One region of the Candidatus Pantoea soli genome, then DNA from elsewhere that is predicted to be linked to it. Evidence: predicted binding sites of a transcription regulator. Region 1 holds the regulator's gene; each other region holds the start of a gene.
The links. Region 1 encodes PurR, which represses purine synthesis genes. Its sites were predicted from a motif close to CANGCAAACGTTTGCNTG; they were not measured.
Positions count from the first base shown of each region.

Region 2: D8B20_RS01540 (NCS2 family permease) is a predicted target of PurR. The motif match lies at 3,582-3,599, and genes of this name have one in related genera.
Region 3: purM (phosphoribosylformylglycinamidine cyclo-ligase) is a predicted target of PurR. The motif match lies at 4,289-4,306, and genes of this name have one in related genera.

Region 1 is NZ_CP032702.1:1,660,548-1,666,332, reverse strand. Features, by position in the region: gene D8B20_RS07785 (alkene reductase) at 1-626, shown strand, start outside; gene gloA (lactoylglutathione lyase) at 735-1,142, shown strand; gene rnt (ribonuclease T) at 1,251-1,919, shown strand; gene D8B20_RS07770 (Grx4 family monothiol glutaredoxin) at 1,977-2,309, opposite strand; gene D8B20_RS07765 (C40 family peptidase) at 2,676-3,467, shown strand; gene cydH (cytochrome bd-I oxidase subunit CydH) at 3,531-3,620, opposite strand; gene purR (HTH-type transcriptional repressor PurR) at 3,894-4,919, shown strand; gene punR (DNA-binding transcriptional activator PunR) at 4,916-5,785, opposite strand, start outside.
Region 2 is NZ_CP032702.1:342,288-348,072, reverse strand. Features, by position in the region: gene D8B20_RS01550 (LysR family transcriptional regulator) at 1-287, shown strand, start outside; gene D8B20_RS01545 (Na+/H+ antiporter) at 370-2,019, opposite strand; gene D8B20_RS01540 (NCS2 family permease) at 2,145-3,494, opposite strand; gene D8B20_RS01535 (glutathione S-transferase family protein) at 3,785-4,450, opposite strand; gene soxR (redox-sensitive transcriptional activator SoxR) at 4,494-4,970, opposite strand; gene soxS (superoxide response transcriptional regulator SoxS) at 5,066-5,494, shown strand; gene D8B20_RS01520 (YjcB family protein) at 5,738-5,785, shown strand, end outside.
Region 3 is NZ_CP032702.1:2,688,603-2,694,387, forward strand. Features, by position in the region: gene bepA (beta-barrel assembly-enhancing protease) at 1-754, shown strand, start outside; gene arsC (arsenate reductase (glutaredoxin)) at 797-1,144, shown strand; gene hda (DnaA inactivator Hda) at 1,141-1,842, opposite strand; gene uraA (uracil permease) at 1,936-3,219, opposite strand; gene upp (uracil phosphoribosyltransferase) at 3,500-4,126, opposite strand; gene purM (phosphoribosylformylglycinamidine cyclo-ligase) at 4,368-5,408, shown strand; gene purN (phosphoribosylglycinamide formyltransferase) at 5,405-5,785, shown strand, end outside.

The sequences.
Region 1 (5,785 bases):
AGCAAATCGTGAAAGACTTTGGTCAGGCCGCGGCCAACGCGCGCGAAGCGGATTTCGACCTGCTGGAGTTGCACTCCGCGCACGGCTATCTGATGCATCAGTTCCTTGCGCCCGGTTCGAACCAGCGCACCGATGAGTACGGCGGCTCTATCGAAAAACGCGGTCGCTTTGCCCTGGAAGTGGTGGATGCCGCGATTGCCAACTGGTCAGCCGACCGCGTCGGGATCCGTATCTCGCCAATTGGTTCGTTCCAGAACCTCGACAACGGCCCGGATGAAGAAGAAGCAGCGCTGTGGTACATCACGGAGTTGGGCAAGCGCGGGCTCGCGTATCTGCACCTTTCCGAGCCAGACTGGGCGGGCGGTAAGCCGTATACCGATGCTTTCCGTGAAAAAGTGCGTGCCGCCTTCCCGGGCGTGATCATCGGTGCCGGTGCGTATACCGTCGAAAAAGCGGATGATCTGATTGCCCGTGGTCTGATCGATGCCGTGGCGTTTGGCCGCGACTTCATTGCTAACCCGGATCTGGTGGCGCGCCTGCAACAGGACGCCCCGCTTAATCCGCAGCGCCCGGAAAGCTTCTATGGCGGCGGTGCAGAAGGTTACACTGATTACCCGACGCTGTAAGCGTTTTGCCGCCGCACCTGCTGTGCGGCGGTTTTGCTTATAGCGGGCATTTACTCGCTATACTTAGCGTTTTGTCACACCAGACGACTTGTCAAAAAAGAGGATGTTATGCGTTTACTTCACACCATGTTACGCGTTGGCGATCTGCAGCGCTCAATTGATTTTTACACCCGCGTACTGGGCATGCGCGTTCTGCGCCAGAGCGAAAACAGCGAATACAAATACACCCTGGCGTTTGTTGGCTACACCGAAGAGAGCGAAGGCGCGGTGATTGAGCTGACCTACAACTGGGGCGTAGATAAATATGACCTCGGCAATGCGTATGGACATATCGCGCTTGGCGTGGATAACGTGGCGGAAACCTGCGAACGCATCCGCAGCGCCGGCGGCAACGTAACGCGCGAAGCCGGCCCGGTGAAAGGCGGTACCACGGTGATTGCGTTTGTCGAAGATCCGGATGGTTACAAAATCGAGCTGATCGAAAACAAGCACGCCGGTAACGGCCTCGGCAACTGATGCCGCCTCTCAGCCTGCTAATTTGCAGGCTGATCTCCCTCTCCTGCTGCACCCTCCGGCAATTTTTGCCATAATGCGCGCTGCCTTATTGCCTGCTATGAGATCCTGATGTCTGAATCGAACGCCCTGAATGCCCTTCATCAACGCTTCCGTGGTTTCTACCCTGTGGTCATTGACGTGGAAACCGCCGGTTTCAACGCCAAAACCGATGCCCTGCTGGAGATCGCCGCGATCACGCTCAAAATGGATGAAGAGGGCTGGCTGCAGCGTGATGAAACCCTGCATTTTCACGTGGAGCCATTTGAAGGCGCGATTCTGAATCCGGATGCGCTGGCCTTTACCGGTATTGATCCCACCAACCCGCTGCGCGGTGCGGTGAGTGAATACGAAGCGCTGCACGCCATCTTCAAGATGGTGCGCAAAGGCACCAAAGAGAGCGGCTGTAACCGCGCCATCATTGTGGCGCACAATGCCACCTTCGATCACAGCTTTCTGATGGCGGCGGCAGAGCGTGCCGGTCTGAAGCGGAATCCGTTCCATCCGTTCGCCACTTTTGATACCGCGGCGCTTAGCGGTCTGGTGCTGGGGCAAACGGTGCTGGCAAAAGCCTGTATTGCGGCGGGAATGGCGTTTGACAGCACGCAGGCGCACTCTGCCCTGTATGACACCGAGCAGACAGCCATCCTGTTTTGTGAGCTGGTGAATCGCTGGAAACGTCTGGGCGGCTGGCCGCTGGCGATGCAGGAAGCACCGGCCGAAGACGACGCCGCCCTCTGACTGCGCAGAAAAGAAAAAGGCCGACAGAGGTCGGCCTTTATAGCGCTTTCGCTTCGCTTATTCCGCTTCTTTGTGTTTCTCAGCGGTCTCTTTGATCAGTGGCTGCAGTTCGCCACGCTGGAACATTTCGACGATGATGTCGCAGCCGCCGACCAGTTCACCATCCACCCACAGCTGCGGGAATGTTGGCCAGTTAGCGTACTTAGGTAATTCAGCACGGATATCCGGATTCTGCAGGATATCCACATACGCGAAGCGCTCACCACAGGCAGACAGCGCCTGCACCGCCTGCGCAGAGAAGCCGCAGCTTGGCAGCTTTGGCGACCCTTTCATATACAGCAGGATCGGGTTTTCTGCGATCTGGCGCTGAATTTTTTCAACAGTACTCATTTTTGCCTTCCTTAATCCTTCACTTCGTGTTTGTTTATTGTAGCGACTTCGCCCCGCGACTGAAAACGGGATTTTGCCCCGCGACAGTGCGATCGCCATCTTTGTTAAGCGGATGACTGAACGATAACATTTTCATATCATTAACAGGCATTAATCAATTAATAATTAGCAATAATTTCGCTGGCTTAACCGGCTGAAATCGCTCATTTTTGCCACAAATTCAGTGCCGTAACAGATTAATGGAAAAAGCCCTTACCTTTTAGAAAAAAAGTGGATTAGAATTGCCCTGGCTCTGATTTTTGATCAGATTTTTCTAACTTTTCCGCAGCCTGTGCCTGAGCAGCCTGCTTAACCTGTAACCGGACTATGCGTTTACTGATTACGCTTTTCATACTGGCTTTTGCCCAACTGTTCGTTAATGTGGCTTCTGCATCCCCGCACACGCCGGTTAATGCCAGTCTGCAGAAGACTGAGAAAAAAAGTGCGCGTGACGATGAGCGCCGCAAGCGACGTCCGGTGAAGACCACCACAAAAAAATCCCGTCTGACGTCGGTGCAGAAATTTAAACTAAAAAAGCAGCAGAAAACCGCCACCGCACTGCAGAAAACCACCAGCCGTCGCGCCCCCCTGAAACTCAGCGGTAAAAAATATGGTCATCAGCGCCTGGCGAAAGCCGCTGCCGCGGCAGAGGCCGATGACGAGGTTCAGGGCCTGACCGGCATTAAAATGAGCAAGTCTCACCGCCTGCGCTATCAGAAAGCGCGTGAAACGGCGATGAATAAACTGATGGGACAGCTGGGTAAGCCTTATCAGTGGGGCGGCACCTCGCCGCATACCGGTTTCGATTGCAGCGGTTTGGTGTGGTACGCCTATAAAGACCTCGTCAAATTCAAACTGCCGCGCACCGCCAATGAAATGTATCATCTGCGCGATGCGGCCCCGATCAAACGCGAGCTGCTGGAGAAAGGCGATCTGGTCTTCTTCCGCATTAATAACCGCGGTGCTGCCGATCACGTCGGCGTCTATCTGGGCAACGGCAAGTTCATTCAGTCGCCGCGTACCGGTAAAGATATTCAAATCAGTGCGCTAAGCGAAGATTACTGGCAGAAACACTATGTAGGCGCGCGCCGCATGATGACACCTAAAACCATTCGCTAAGCGTTGCGTTGCGCAAGCAAGCAAAGAAAAGCCGGCGGCTGTTGCTCAGCGCCGGCTTTTTTATTAGTGCAGAATTGCCGTAAAACTGAAGGCCACAATCATCATCAGCGCCGCGACCGTGGTCATTAACGCCAGCTTCATCTCCGTACTCATCCTTGCTCCATAGCCACACTGTTATCATGGTTAAAGAATTTTCGCACAGCAACCGGCAAAAATCTCGTGTTATCCGCGCCAGCTTGCTAGAATCGCCGCCTTTCGTTGCGCAACAGGTTTTGCGCATGCTGCATTGACAGCCTGCGAACGCGTTTTCTTTGCCCCTGAAACGCCGGTTTTCCGGCCAAAACGGGGTAAAATACCCTTCGCAGACGCAAACGTTTAACAATATACTTATCAGTAAGTTGCGATAAGCCCAGGAGTACCATTCAGATGGCAACAATTAAAGATGTGGCGAAACGCGCCGGTGTCTCAACCACCACGGTTTCGCATGTCATCAACAAAACGCGCTTCGTTGCTGAAGAGACGCGCAACGCCGTATGGGAAGCGATCAAAGCACTGCACTATTCACCCAGCGCCGTGGCGCGCAGTCTGAAGGTGAACCACACCAAAACGCTGGGGCTGCTGGCCACCTCCAGCGAAGCGCCCTATTTTGCCGAGATTATCGAAGCGGTGGAAAATCACTGTTTTGACCGCGGTTATACCCTGATCCTCGGTAACGCGCATAACGACCTGCAAAAACAGCGCGCCTATCTGTCGATGATGGCGCAAAAACGCGTGGACGGGCTGCTGGTGATGTGCTCAGAGTATCCGGACGATCTGCTGCAGATGCTGGAAGAGAACCGTAACATTCCCATGGTGGTGATGGACTGGGGCGAATCGCGCGGCGATTTTACCGATACCGTGCAGGATAATGCGTTTCACGGCGGCTATCTCGCCGGACGCTATCTGATTGAGCGCGGCCACCGTGATATCGGGGCGATTCCGGGCCAGATGGAACGCAATACCGGGGGCGGACGCCACGCTGGTTTTTTACAGGCGATGCATGAAGCGGGCATTACCGTGCGTCAGGAGTGGATTGTGCAGGGCGACTTTGAGCCGGAATCCGGTTATCAGGCGATGCAGCAGATCCTCAACCAGAAGCAGCGCCCTACTGCCGTGTTCTGCGGCGGTGACATCATGGCGATGGGCGCAATCTGTGCGGCTGATGAGATGGGGCTGCGCGTGCCGCAGGATATTTCCGTCATCGGTTACGATAACGTGCGCAACGCGCGCTACTTCACGCCCGCGCTGACCACGGTCCATCAGCCCAAAGCCCAGCTGGGGGAAAAAGCGCTTGAGATGCTGCTGGATCGCATTACCAGCAAGCGCGAAGAGCCGCAAACCATTGAAGTGCAGCCTACGCTGATTGAACGCCGTTCGGTCGCGGATGGCCCGTTCCGCGACTATCGCCGTTAAGTGCGCGTCTCGCTGAGCCATTCCTGGTTCAGCGTTTCCGCATCCCCCAGATAACTCAGCAGCCAGTCCAGCGCCGGTGAGTCACCCTGTTCTGACCAGCTGACACAGCAGGGGCTGTCCGGAAAAGCCTGCGGCAGCGTCAGTTCCGTCAGGGCGCCGCTGTCCAGCAGCGGCCGCGCTAAATGGCCGGGGATCATGCCCACGCACAAGCCGGCCTGCAGACAGTCCAGCCCGGTTTCCCACTCCGGCACCACCAGCCGGCGCTGGTTATCCAGCGTCCAGGTCATGCGGCGCGGTAAGGCGCGCGAGGTGTCTTCCAGCACCAGCGACGGCCAGGCGCGCAGCGTCTCGTCGTCAAGCTGTGTGCTGCCAGCCAGCGGGTGATCGGGGCTGACCACGCAGCGCCAGTTAAGCGCCCCCATATCCTGAAAGGCAAAACGACCGCCCACCGGAATCGCCTGCGTCGCGCCAATCGCCACGTCAACGCGCCCGTCAGCCAGCGCATCCCACACGCCGTTGAACACTTCGTAACTGATGATCAACTCCATATCGGGAAAATGACGATAAAAATCCTTCACCAGCTGTCGCGTACGCTGCGGTTTGACAATGCAGTCCACGGCGATACTCAGCTGACCGCGCCAGCCGTTGGCCAGCTGCTGACACTGGCGGCGGGTTGCCAGCATTTTTTTGATAACAGATCGTCCTTCGCGCACAAAATGCTCGCCAGCCGGCGTCAGCACCACTTCCCGGTGCTGGCGTTCAAACAGCGGCACCGCCAGCCAGCTTTCCAGCTGGCGCACGGTATAGCTGATGGCAGAAGGCACGCGGTGCAGCTCCTGCGCTGCGGCGCTGAAGCTGCCCGTGCG
Region 2 (5,785 bases), 1.3 Mb from region 1:
ACCGGCAGCTGATGAAGGCGTTTCAGCGTCAGGGACTGGTGCCGGATATCGCGGTGCGCAGCGCACAGTGGGATTTTCTGGCGGCGATGGTTCAGGCCGACATGGGGCTGGCGATCCTGCCGGAGCCGATCTGCCAGCGGCTCGATCAGCAGTCGCTGTACTGGCTGCCGCTGGAATCAGCGTTGCAGTGGCGGCTGGGCCTGATCTGGCGCGAAGGCCACTATCTGTCGCGCAGCGCCAGGGCGTGGATTGCCTGCTGCCGGGAATACTGGCCGGAGCCGCGCTAAACGGGAGGGCGACGGCGGAATAAGCAGCGGCGGGCATCGCTGATATGCCACGCCCGCCGCTGCTGCCGCGCCGCGCTTGCGACTAGGCCTCTTTTTCGATCAGCAGTGCTTCCAGCAGATCGAGATCGCGCAGCAGTTTTTGCATGGTTTCGTTGGAAATCTCCTGCGTGGCGCGCAGATGATAAACCTCGGCACGCTCGGCGCGCAGCGCGGTCAGACGGAAGCGCCGCTCAAGATTTTCTGCAAACAGCGCCTGCTCCACGTCATCTTTCCCGTCGACCCGGCGACGCAGATTGCCAATCACGCGCAGGCTGACTTCTTTCAGCAGCTCCGGATCGATATTCTCTTCGGTGTCATTTTCCAGCCGCTGCTCCATCTTGTGCAGGCTTTCGATCGCGACACCCGCCATTGCCGCCCGGGCGTTCTGGATCTCCAGCCGGTGGCCCGCTTTGTCATGGCTTTCCATACCGCGCAGCAGAATCGGCAGCAGAATCACCCCCACAAACAGCGAGAACAGAATCACACCGGTCGCAATAAACACCAGTTCGTAGCGCGCCGGGAAGGGCTCACCGCTGCTGAGGAACAGGGGAATCGACAGCACACCGGCCAGCGTAATCGCCCCACGCACGCCGGCGAAGGAGGCAATCAGCAGTTCACGCAGCGAGTAGCTGGAGAACTCCAGCGGCTTCTTCTTCAGCAGGCGCAGGCTGAGGCGTTTCATGATCCACAGCCAGCCAAAGCGCACGATCATCAGCGCAACGTAGACCAGCGCGACATCGGCGAACAGCATCCACAGATCGACATTAGGATCGGCGTTGGCCTGGGCAATCGAGGTCGAGAGGATTTCCGGCAACTGCAGGCCCAGCATCAGGAATACCATGCCGTTGAACACAAACTCCAGCATCTGCCATACGCTGTTGGCACGCAGGCGCATGGCCAGCGGCGCGCGGCGGATAATGCCGGAGCGGGTGATGGTCATGCCGGCGGCAACCGCGGCCAGAATGCCGGAGACGCCCAGATGTTCGGCGATCAGGTAAGAGGCGAACGGCAGCAGCAGCAGCAGCACGGTTTGCGTGGCCGGATCGTCACCGCTCCAGCGGCTCAGCAGACGCAGTGAACGGCCATACAGCCAGCACACCGCCACCCCTGCTGCCAGGCCGCCGATCGCGACTTTCAGGAATTCGACGCTGGCCCCGCCCCAGGTAAACACCATGGTGCCCATTGCAACCGCAACGGCAAACTTCAGTGACACCAGGCCCGAGGCGTCATTCATCAGCGCTTCGCCCTGCAGTATCGACATGATTTTTTTCGGGATGCGCCCTTCTCCGACAATACCGGAGAGCGCCACCGCATCGGTAGGCGACAGCACGGCCGCCAGCGCAAAGGCCGGAATCAGCGGAATGCCCGGCACCAGCCAGTAAATCAGGTAGCCGATACCCACAACGGTAATCAGCACCAGCACCAGCGCCAGGCCGAGGATCTCCCGTCCATGGCTGAGGAACTCATTGATCGGGGTTTTCCAGCCGTCCGCAAACAGCAGCGGCGGAATAAACAGCACCAGGAACAGTTCGGGATCAAAATCGACGTGCAGGCCGAATGTGGGCCACGCGAGCAGGGCCCCCGCCGCAATCTGGACCAGCGGCAGCGGAATCTGGAACGGCAGAATGCGCGCCGCAACGCCGGAGAGCGAGACCACCAGCGTCATAATGAGAATAGTAAAGAAGATTTCCATGCTTTCCTTAGGCGAATCGTAATGATTAAAGCGAAGTTGTTACGCTGGAAAGTGTAAAACAAAACGCCGCACTGCGGGGCAACCCGATGTGCGGCGCAGGTTCAGAAAGGGACGAATCCGCCGGGTCAGATGGCCCAGCCACCGGCATAGAAGGCCACCAGCGCCACCGCAATCACAACCGTGCCGGCGTTCAGCTTGCGCCACTCACCGGCAACCAGGCGGCCAATCACCAGCGAGGCAAAGCCCAGCATAATGCCGGTGACGATGTTGCAGGTGAGCACAATGAACACCGCCGTCAGCAGGCCCGCCATGGCATCAACAAAATCATCAAAGTCGATTTTCGCCACGTTGCTCAGCATCAGCAGTCCCACATACATCAGCGCCGGTGCCGTGGCATAAGACGGCACCAGATACGCCAGCGGGGACATAAACAGAATCAGCAGGAACAGCAGGCCCACCACGATGGCGGTCAGACCGGTTTTGCCACCGGCAGCGGTGCCAGCGGCGGATTCGATATACACCGCTGCCGGCGATGCGCCAACCAGTCCGGCGAACAGGCTGCTGAGGGAATCGCTGGTCAGCGCGCGACCGCCGTTGAGGATCTGCCCCTGATGATCCAGCAGGTTTGCCTGCCCTGCTACCGCGCGGATGGTGCCGGTGGCGTCAAACACCGCTGTCATCACCAGCGCCAGCACGCTCGGCAATACCATCGGCTGCAGCGCGCCCATGATATCCAGGCTGAACATGGCTGACTGACCGCTGGCATCTTTCAGGCTCGGAATGGCAAACAGGCCCTGGTATTTTACCGCCGGATCAAAAATCAGACCGATAACCGAAATGGCAATGATGGTCAGCAAAATGCCGCCGGGCACGCGACGCTTTTCAAGGCCAAAAATGGCCGCCAGCCCCACCAGCGCCATCATCACCGGGAACGAGGTAAAATGGCCCAGCGCCACTGGCAGGCCGGGCGCCGGGTTTTTCACGACCAGACCAATCCCGTCGGCGGCAATCAGCAGCAGAAACAGGCCGATGCCCACGCCGGTGCCGTGCGCAACGCCCATGGGCAGGTTGCGTAAGATCCAGGCCCGAATGCCGGTTACGGAGATCAGGGTAAACAGTAACCCCATCAGAAAGACGGCACCCAGCGCAACCGGCACGCTGATATGCTGCCCCAGCACCAGGCTGAAGGCGGTAAAAGCGGTCAGGGAGATAGCGCAGCCAATCGCCATCGGCAGATTGGCCCACAAGCCCATCAGCAGAGAGCCAAAGCTGGCGACCAGACAGGTTGAGACAAAGACCACGGAAGGTGAAAAGCCCGCTTTACTCAGCATGCCAGGCACCACGATGACGGAGTACACCATCGCTAAAAAGGTGGTGAGACCTGCCAGCACTTCCTGACGCACGCTGCTGCCGCGTGCTGAAATGCGGAACCAGGCGTCCAGTTTTCCACTGGCCGGGCGGGATTCGCCAGACATAATTTTTCCTCTGCGTTTTTTAAGATGTAAGTCGCCGCGCGACCGCCGTTTGCACAGATTCCTGGTGAGGGTTGCTCAGAGAGCACACAGGCAAACGATTACGCGGTCACGTATTCCCGTCAAAAAGGGGACGCGAAAAAAGGCAAACGATTATCTGGTCTTTGGGGCGGCGTTTTCAACCTTTAATCGCGGGCGTACGGGAGAATACAGCGGGTGCCAGCCGGTACGCAGCGGATTATGCAGCACGTGTGACCGGCTGGCATACCGGCCGGTCACCGCAGAAGAAACGGTTACTGGCTGAACTGAATCGGCCCACCCTGTTGCAGGGCGCGCTGCCACGCAGCACGCTGCTGCATCTCCTCCAGCCAGCGTGCGGTTGCCGGCATGGCGCTCAGGCTGCCGCGCATCTGCAGCGCCAGCAGCGGAAAACTCATCTGTACATCGGCAATGCTGAAGCGGGAACCGGCAAAAAAGGGATGCTGGCTCAGATGCTGCTCGATCACGCTGCCATGCAGCGCCAGCTGCTTATTCAGCCACGCCTTCTGGATGCCTTTGCTCATGGCAGCGCCGACCGGACGCAGCAGCCACGGCACCGGCTTCTTGCTCAGCTGCGCAAATACCAGCTTCATCACCAGCAGCGGCATCAGCGAACCCTCCGCGTAATGCAGCCAGTATCGTGCCTGTATCTGCTCGTCTTCATCATGCAGCGTCAGCAGTTGTTCGCTGTCGTACTTCAGCTGCAGGTATTCCAGAATGGCGCCGGATTCCGCCACCACGCGGTTACCGTCTGTGATCACCGGCGATTTCCCCAGCGGATGCACCTTCTTTAACGCCTCCGGGGCCAGCAGGGTATTTTCACGCTGATAGCGTTTAAGTTGATAAGGCACCGCCAGCTCTTCCAGCAGCCATAGCACGCGGTGTGAACGGGAATTTTCCAGATGATGAACAGTGATCATGCGCGGTTCCTTGCAGCTCAGGGGTTTTGCCAAGTATAGCGGATCAGCGTTTTTGCTCGTCCTGCTCCGGATCGAGCAGCACCGCACCGGACCCCTGCTGCGCCAGTCGGTCACCGGGATTGCGCAGCGGACAATCACGCATCGACAGGCAGCCGCAGCCGATGCAGCCATCCAGATCGTTACGCAGACGGGTAAGGGTTTCGATACGTTTATCCAGCTCTTCACGCCAGTGCCGGGTCAGCGCGTCCCACTCCTGCGTCGACATGCGCTTGTTCGCCGGCACATGCATCAGGCTGTCACTGACCGTCGCCAGTGGAATGCCTATGCGCTGGGCAATTTTAATGATCGCCACCCGGCGCAGGACGTCACGGCTGTAGCGGCGCTGGTTACCGCCATTGCGCGTGCTGAATATTAAGCCTTTGCTTTCATAAAAGTGCAGTGCGGAGACAGCCACGCCGCTGCGCTTCGCCACTTCGCCCGGTGTCAGCACCGGTTTCGGGTAATTGCGTTCTTTTTTCATTGCGGGCCTTTACCTCAAGTTAACTTGAGGAATTATACTCCAGCCCGACACAATTTCGAATTACACCAGGCGATAACCTTCAGAAGGATGAGGCTATGATGCAACAGGAAATCATTCATTCACTGACTAACTGGATCGATCAGAATCTGGATAAAGCACTGTCGATTGATGAAGTGGCGGCAAAATCGGGTTACTCAAAATGGCACCTGCAGCGTATGTTCCGTACCGTCACGAAACAAACGCTGGGTGGCTATATTCGCGAACGTCGCCTGACGCTGGCTGCCGAAGCTCTGCGCCAGACGCAGCGGCCGGTGTTTGATATTGCCATGCAGTACGGCTATGACTCGCAGCAAACCTTCTCGCGCGTGTTTCGCCGCCAGTTTTCCCAGACGCCAACCGCCTATCGTCACGCCATGCGCCGTCAGGCCATAGCGCAGCGTCCGCGCCTGGTTAACTTTGATTGCAATGATACGATGACCAGCTTCGCGCAGCGCACCACCGGTGAATGCTGCCCGCTGCGCTGATTCTCCTCTGCGCCCGCTACGGGCGCTCCCCGCTTTCGCTTTCCCCTTCTCTGCTTCGTTCACCTCTGCCATACCAGGTATAAATTTTGTTCAGATTTTCAAATCCAGTGATATAATGTGACCAAAGTCACACATTTCGCTGTATTAAGACGGCCGAAGGGTTTCCCCTGACCTTCCTTCTCTGCCGCCGGTGATGTCCATTGAATGTCAGGGATATTACTGATTGAACGAGGTTTGTTGCAGATGGCTACGTTAACCACCAGTCTCATTGTGATGCGCTGGGAGCTGCTC
Region 3 (5,785 bases), 1.0 Mb from region 1:
AAAGCCGCCGGAGATTCTGCTGACGCACCCGCTGCCGGACAGCCGTCTGGCCGACGCGCGCAACCGCGCCAATCAGATGCGACCGGTGGTGGTGCAGTCGTCGCAGGACTTTTACATGGCAAAAGTGCGCGTGCTGGGCATGTACGCCACCGGTCGCAATCAGCTGACGGATGACCTGCTGAATGAGTATGCCAAAGGCAACACGCGCGAACAGCAGGCGGCGCAGTACGGCAAAGCGGTGCAGTTTCTGCAGGCCAAAGATTTCGCCAGCGCAAAACGGATTATCACGCCACTGCTGGCAAAGCAGCCAGAGAATCCGTGGTTTCTTGATATCATGACCGATATCGATATTGGCCTGAATCAGCCTCAGCAGGCGATTGCTTTACTCAGCGCGGCGAAAGGCAGCAGCAGCGATCCGGTCCTGCAGCTCAACCTGGCCAACGCCTACGTCGAGGCGAAACAGCCAGCCAGCGCCAGCCGGATCCTTAACCGCTACACCTTTGCACACCCGGATGATGTCAACGCGTGGGATTTGCTGGCGCAGGCTTCTGCGGCGCAGGGGCTGCGCGATGAGGAGCTTTCGGCACGCGCTGAAAGCCTGGCGCTGAACGGACAGCTGGATCAGGCCATTACCACACTCAGCAGCGCCAGCGCCCAGGTGCCGCTTGGTAGCCTGAAACAGGCACGCTACGACGCGCGCATCGACCAGTTCCGCGAGCTGCAGCGTCGCTTTAAGCAGTATCAGAAAGGCTGATGGCCTGCCTTCACCCCTAACCAAACACAATGGACAACGCGTATGGTCTGCATTTATCACAATCCACGCTGCAGCAAGAGCCGCGAAACGCTGGCGCTGCTACAGCAGCAGGGGATCACACCCGAGGTGATACGCTATCTGGAAACACCGCCGGATGTGCCGACGCTGAAGCGTCTGTTACAGCTGCTGGGCATGCAGAGTGCGCGAGAGCTGATGCGGCAGAAAGAGGAGCCCTATCAGCAGCTGGCGCTGAACCGCACCGATCTGACAGAAGAGCAGCTGCTGCAGGCGCTGGCGGATTATCCGCAGTTGATCGAGCGGCCGATCGTGGTCAGCGGTGAGCGCGCGCGCATTGGCCGCCCGCCGGAAGCGGTGCTGGCGATCCTTTAAAGGCCCAGCGCCTCTTTTACAAAGGGAATGGTGAGTTTGCGCTGCGCGCTGATGGAGGCGCGATCGAGCCGATCCAGCGTGTCAAACAGCGTACGCATTTCACGGTCGAGGCGTTTCAGCAGAAAGCGCCCGACATCCTCCGGCAGCTCAAAACCGCGCAGGCCGGCGCGCAGCTGCATCGCCTGCAGCTTGTCCTCATCAGAGAGTGGCTGTAAGCGATAGATCTGCCCCCAGTCAAGGCGCGAAGCCAGATCCGGCAGCCCCAGGTTAAGCTGGCGCGGCGGACGATCGCCGGTGATCAGCAAACGGGTTTTGCCGATTTCCAGAATGCGGTTGTAGAGATCGAAAATCGCCATTTCCCATTCGGCGTCACCGGCAATGCATTCAATATTGTCGATGCAGACCAGCGCCAGATGCTCCATGCCTTCCAGCACGTCCGGCACAAACCACGTGCGCTTATCCAGCGGAACGTAGCCGACAGCCTCACCGCGCGCCGACATTTCGGCGCAGGCAGCATGCAGCAGATGGCTGCGCCCGCCGCCCTCACGCGACCAGAAATAGAGATAGCTGCCGTGTTGCTGCGCCAGAGCGCCCTGCAGGGCCGCCAGCAGAGACGGATTTTCCCCCGGCCAGAAACTGGCGAAGGTTTCATCATCGGGTAGATAGAGTGGCAGTGAAAGCTGTGCCGGCGTGTTCAGAAGTACCTCAGCAGATGAGCGGGCAGAAAACCGGGGCAGTTTACCACGATCCTCTGCCGAGATGAACCGGGCTTCCCTGCCCGCTTCACGCGGTTAACCCTGCGTCCGATCTTCGGCGTCCAGCACCACCTCTTCCGGACGTAACAGGTTGATCACGCGGAAAATCAGCGCCAGCGCGACACCGACAATGGTCGCCAGCGCCATGCCTTTAAGCTCAGCGGCGCCGATGTGCACTTTCGCGCCGCTGACGCCGATGATCAGGATCACCGAGGTGAGGATCAGATTCTGCGCTTTGTTGTAATCAACTTTGGATTCAATCAGCACGCGAATACCGGATGCGCCGATCACCCCATACAGCAGCAGCGATACGCCGCCCATCACCGGTACCGGGATCGCCTGAATCGCTGCCGCCAGTTTGCCCACGCAGGAGAGCAGAATGGCAAAGATGGCCGCTCCGCCGATCACCCAGGTGCTGTAGACGCGGGTGATCGCCATGACGCCGATATTTTCGCCGTAGGTGGTATTGGGCGTGGAGCCAAAGAAACCGGAGATCATCGTCGAGAGGCCATTGGCAAACATCGAACGGTGCAGGCCGGGATCGCGAATCAGATCTTTCTTCACGATATTCGCGGTGACCACCAGGTGCCCGACGTGTTCGGCAATCACCACCAGCGCGGCAGGCAGAATGGTCAGCATTGCCGCCCACTCAAAGCGCGGCGTGTAGAACGTCGGCAGCGCGAACCACGGCGCGTCTGCCACCGGCTGCCAGTTCACTATCCCCAGCGCCGAGGAGAGCGCATAGCCCACCAGCACGCCAATCAGAATCGGGATAATGGCGAGAAAACCGCGAAACAGCACAGAACCCATTACCGTGACCGCCAGCGTCACCAGCGAAATCAGAATGGTTTTGCTGTCCGGTGTACTGCCTTCCGCCGGCAGCAGGCCAGCCATGTTGGCCGCCACGCCCGCCAGCTCCAGTCCGATCACCGCCACAATGGCGCCCATCGCCGCTGGCGGGAACATCACGTCAAGCCAGCCGGTGCCCGCCTTTTTCACAATCAGCGCCACGATGCAGAACAGCACGCCACACAGAATAAAGCCGCCCAGCGCCATCTCATATCCCAGCGGCAGCAGCAACAGCACCGGTGAAATAAAGGCAAAGCTTGATCCGAGGTACGCCGGGATTTTGCCTTTACAGATGAACAGATACAGCAAAGTGCCAACGCCGTTGAACAGCAGCACGGTCGCCGGATTAATATGGAACAGAATCGGCACCAGCACCGTAGCGCCAAACATGGCGAACAGATGCTGCAGGCTGAGTGGTATGGTTTGCAGGAGTGGCGGTCGCTCGGCGACGCCAATGGCTCTTCGTGTCATCATTTATCCCCTTCCCTTCGTGCTTCGGGTTAGCGCGGCGCTGACCCAAATGCCCCGGGACGATTGGTTGGTTTTTTGCCAAAAAAAAGCCGACTCTCTGGCCGGCTGTTCAAACAGTATTTTTCACATAGCGCCGAGGCTGCCTTTACGGGCAGGCCGGGCGTAACGGGCGCAGGCAGTGTGCTCACGGCCAGGGCGAAACCGGAACGTACGGCGGTACGTAAGGGTTTCGGGCACCGCCCGCGAACAAAGTGACAAGCCACAGAGCCCGGCGCGGTCATTACTTGGTACCGAAGATCTTATCGCCCGCGTCGCCGAGTCCGGGAATGATGTATCCCTTTTCGTTCAGACCCTGGTCGATAGAGGCGGTGTACAGCTCAACATCCGGGTGCGCTTTCTCCAGCGCCGCGATGCCTTCCGGCGCCGCCACCAGCACCAGCACTTTAATGCTGCTGCAGCCGGCTTTTTTCAGCAAATCAATGGTGGCTATCATCGAGCCGCCCGTCGCCAGCATCGGATCCACCACCAGTGCCATACGCTCTTCAATGTTGGAAACCAGCTTCTGGAAATAGGGCACCGGCTCCAGCGTTTCTTCATCACGGTAGACGCCCACCACGCTGATACGCGCGCTGGGTACGTGCTCCAGCACGCCTTCCATCATGCCCAGGCCGGCACGCAGAATCGGTACCACGGTGATTTTTTTACCTTTGATTTGATCAACGTCAACCGGGCCATTCCAGCCTTCGATGGTCACGCGCTCGGTTTCCAGATCGGCCGTGGCTTCATACGTCAGCAGGCTGCCGACTTCCGAAGCCAGCTCGCGGAAGCGTTTGGTGCTGATATCATGCTCACGCATCAGGCCCAGTTTATGTTTGACGAGCGGGTGTCTGACTTCCACGATCTTCATTGATTATTCTCCCGGAATTGAGTTGAGCTAAAAAAAATCGCGGGATTATACCGCCTTTTCGTTGCTGCGCCACCGCTGTTTGGTCAAAGGCCGGGCGCAAAACCGCCTGTGGATAAGGATTGGCGAAAAATCACCGCTGTGCAAAGCCAGCATGAGATGGTGCTCGCAAACGTTTGCCTGCGCTGGTAGAATTGCGGCGCTTAATTTTTGCCACCAATCGCAATCGCGTGGGGATTCCGCAGTGACCGACAAAACCTCTCTCAGCTACAAAGACGCCGGTGTTGATATTGATGCTGGTAACGATCTGGTTGACCGTATTAAAGGCGTAGTAAAGAAAACCCGCCGCCCGGAAGTGATGGGTGGACTGGGTGGCTTTGGCGCGCTGTGTGCGCTGCCGCAGAAATATCGCGAGCCTGTGCTGGTCTCCGGAACCGATGGCGTCGGCACCAAGCTGCGTCTGGCGATGGATCTGAAGCGTCACGACAGCATTGGTATCGATCTGGTCGCGATGTGCGTGAACGATTTGGTGGTACAGGGCGCTGAACCGCTGTTTTTCCTTGATTATTACGCCACCGGCAAGCTGGATGTAGACACCGCTTCTGCCGTGATCACCGGCATCGCTGAAGGCTGCCTGCAGTCTGGCTGTGCGCTGGTGGGCGGTGAGACCGCCGAGATGCCTGGCATGTACCACGGTGACGATTACGACGTCGCCGGTTTCTGTGTGGGCGTGGTTGAGAAATCTGAAATCATTGACGGCAGCAAAGTGCAGGATGGCGATGTGCTGATCGCCCTCGGTTCAAGCGGCCCGCACTCCAACGGCTACTCGCTGGTGCGGAAAATCCTTGAAGTCAGCCAGACCGATCCGCAAACCAAACAGCTGGAAGGCAAACCGCTGGCGGACCACCTGCTGGCGCCGACGCGCATCTACGTTAAAAACATCCTCAGCCTGATCGAACAGGTGGATGTGCACGCCATTGCTCACCTCACCGGTGGCGGTTTCTGGGAAAACATTCCGCGCGTTCTGCCGGACAACACCCAGGCGGTGCTGGATGAGAAAAGCTGGCAGTGGCCAGCCGTCTTCAGCTGGCTGCAGCAGGCGGGTAACGTCAGCCGTCATGAAATGTACCGCACCTTTAACTGCGGCGTGGGCATGGTAATTGCGCTGAGCCCGGCAGAAGCCGATAAAGCCATCCAGCTGATGCGCGATGCCGGCGAACAGGCGTGGAAGATTGGCGTGATCAACGCCTCTGATGCCGAAGAGCGTGTGGTTATCAACCCATGAAAAAGCTGGTTGTCCTGATCTCCGGCAACGGCAGTAATCTTCAGTCCATCCTCGACGCCTGCGCAAGCGGGCGTATCAACGGTTGCGTGGCGGCCGTATTCAGCAACAAAGCGACAGCCTATGGCCTGACGCGCGCGCAGCAGGCCAATGTGCCCGCCCACGCGCTGGCTGCCAGTGACTTTCCCGACCGCGAAGCCTTTGATCGCCAGCTGATGCAGGCGATTGACGCGTACGCGCCAGATCTGGTGGTGCTGGCTGGCTATATGCGTATTCTCAGCAGCGCGTTTGTGGCGCACTATCACGATCGCCTGCTGAATATCCATCCGTCGCTGCTGCCGAAATATCCCGGCCTGCATACCCATCGTCAGGCGCTGGAA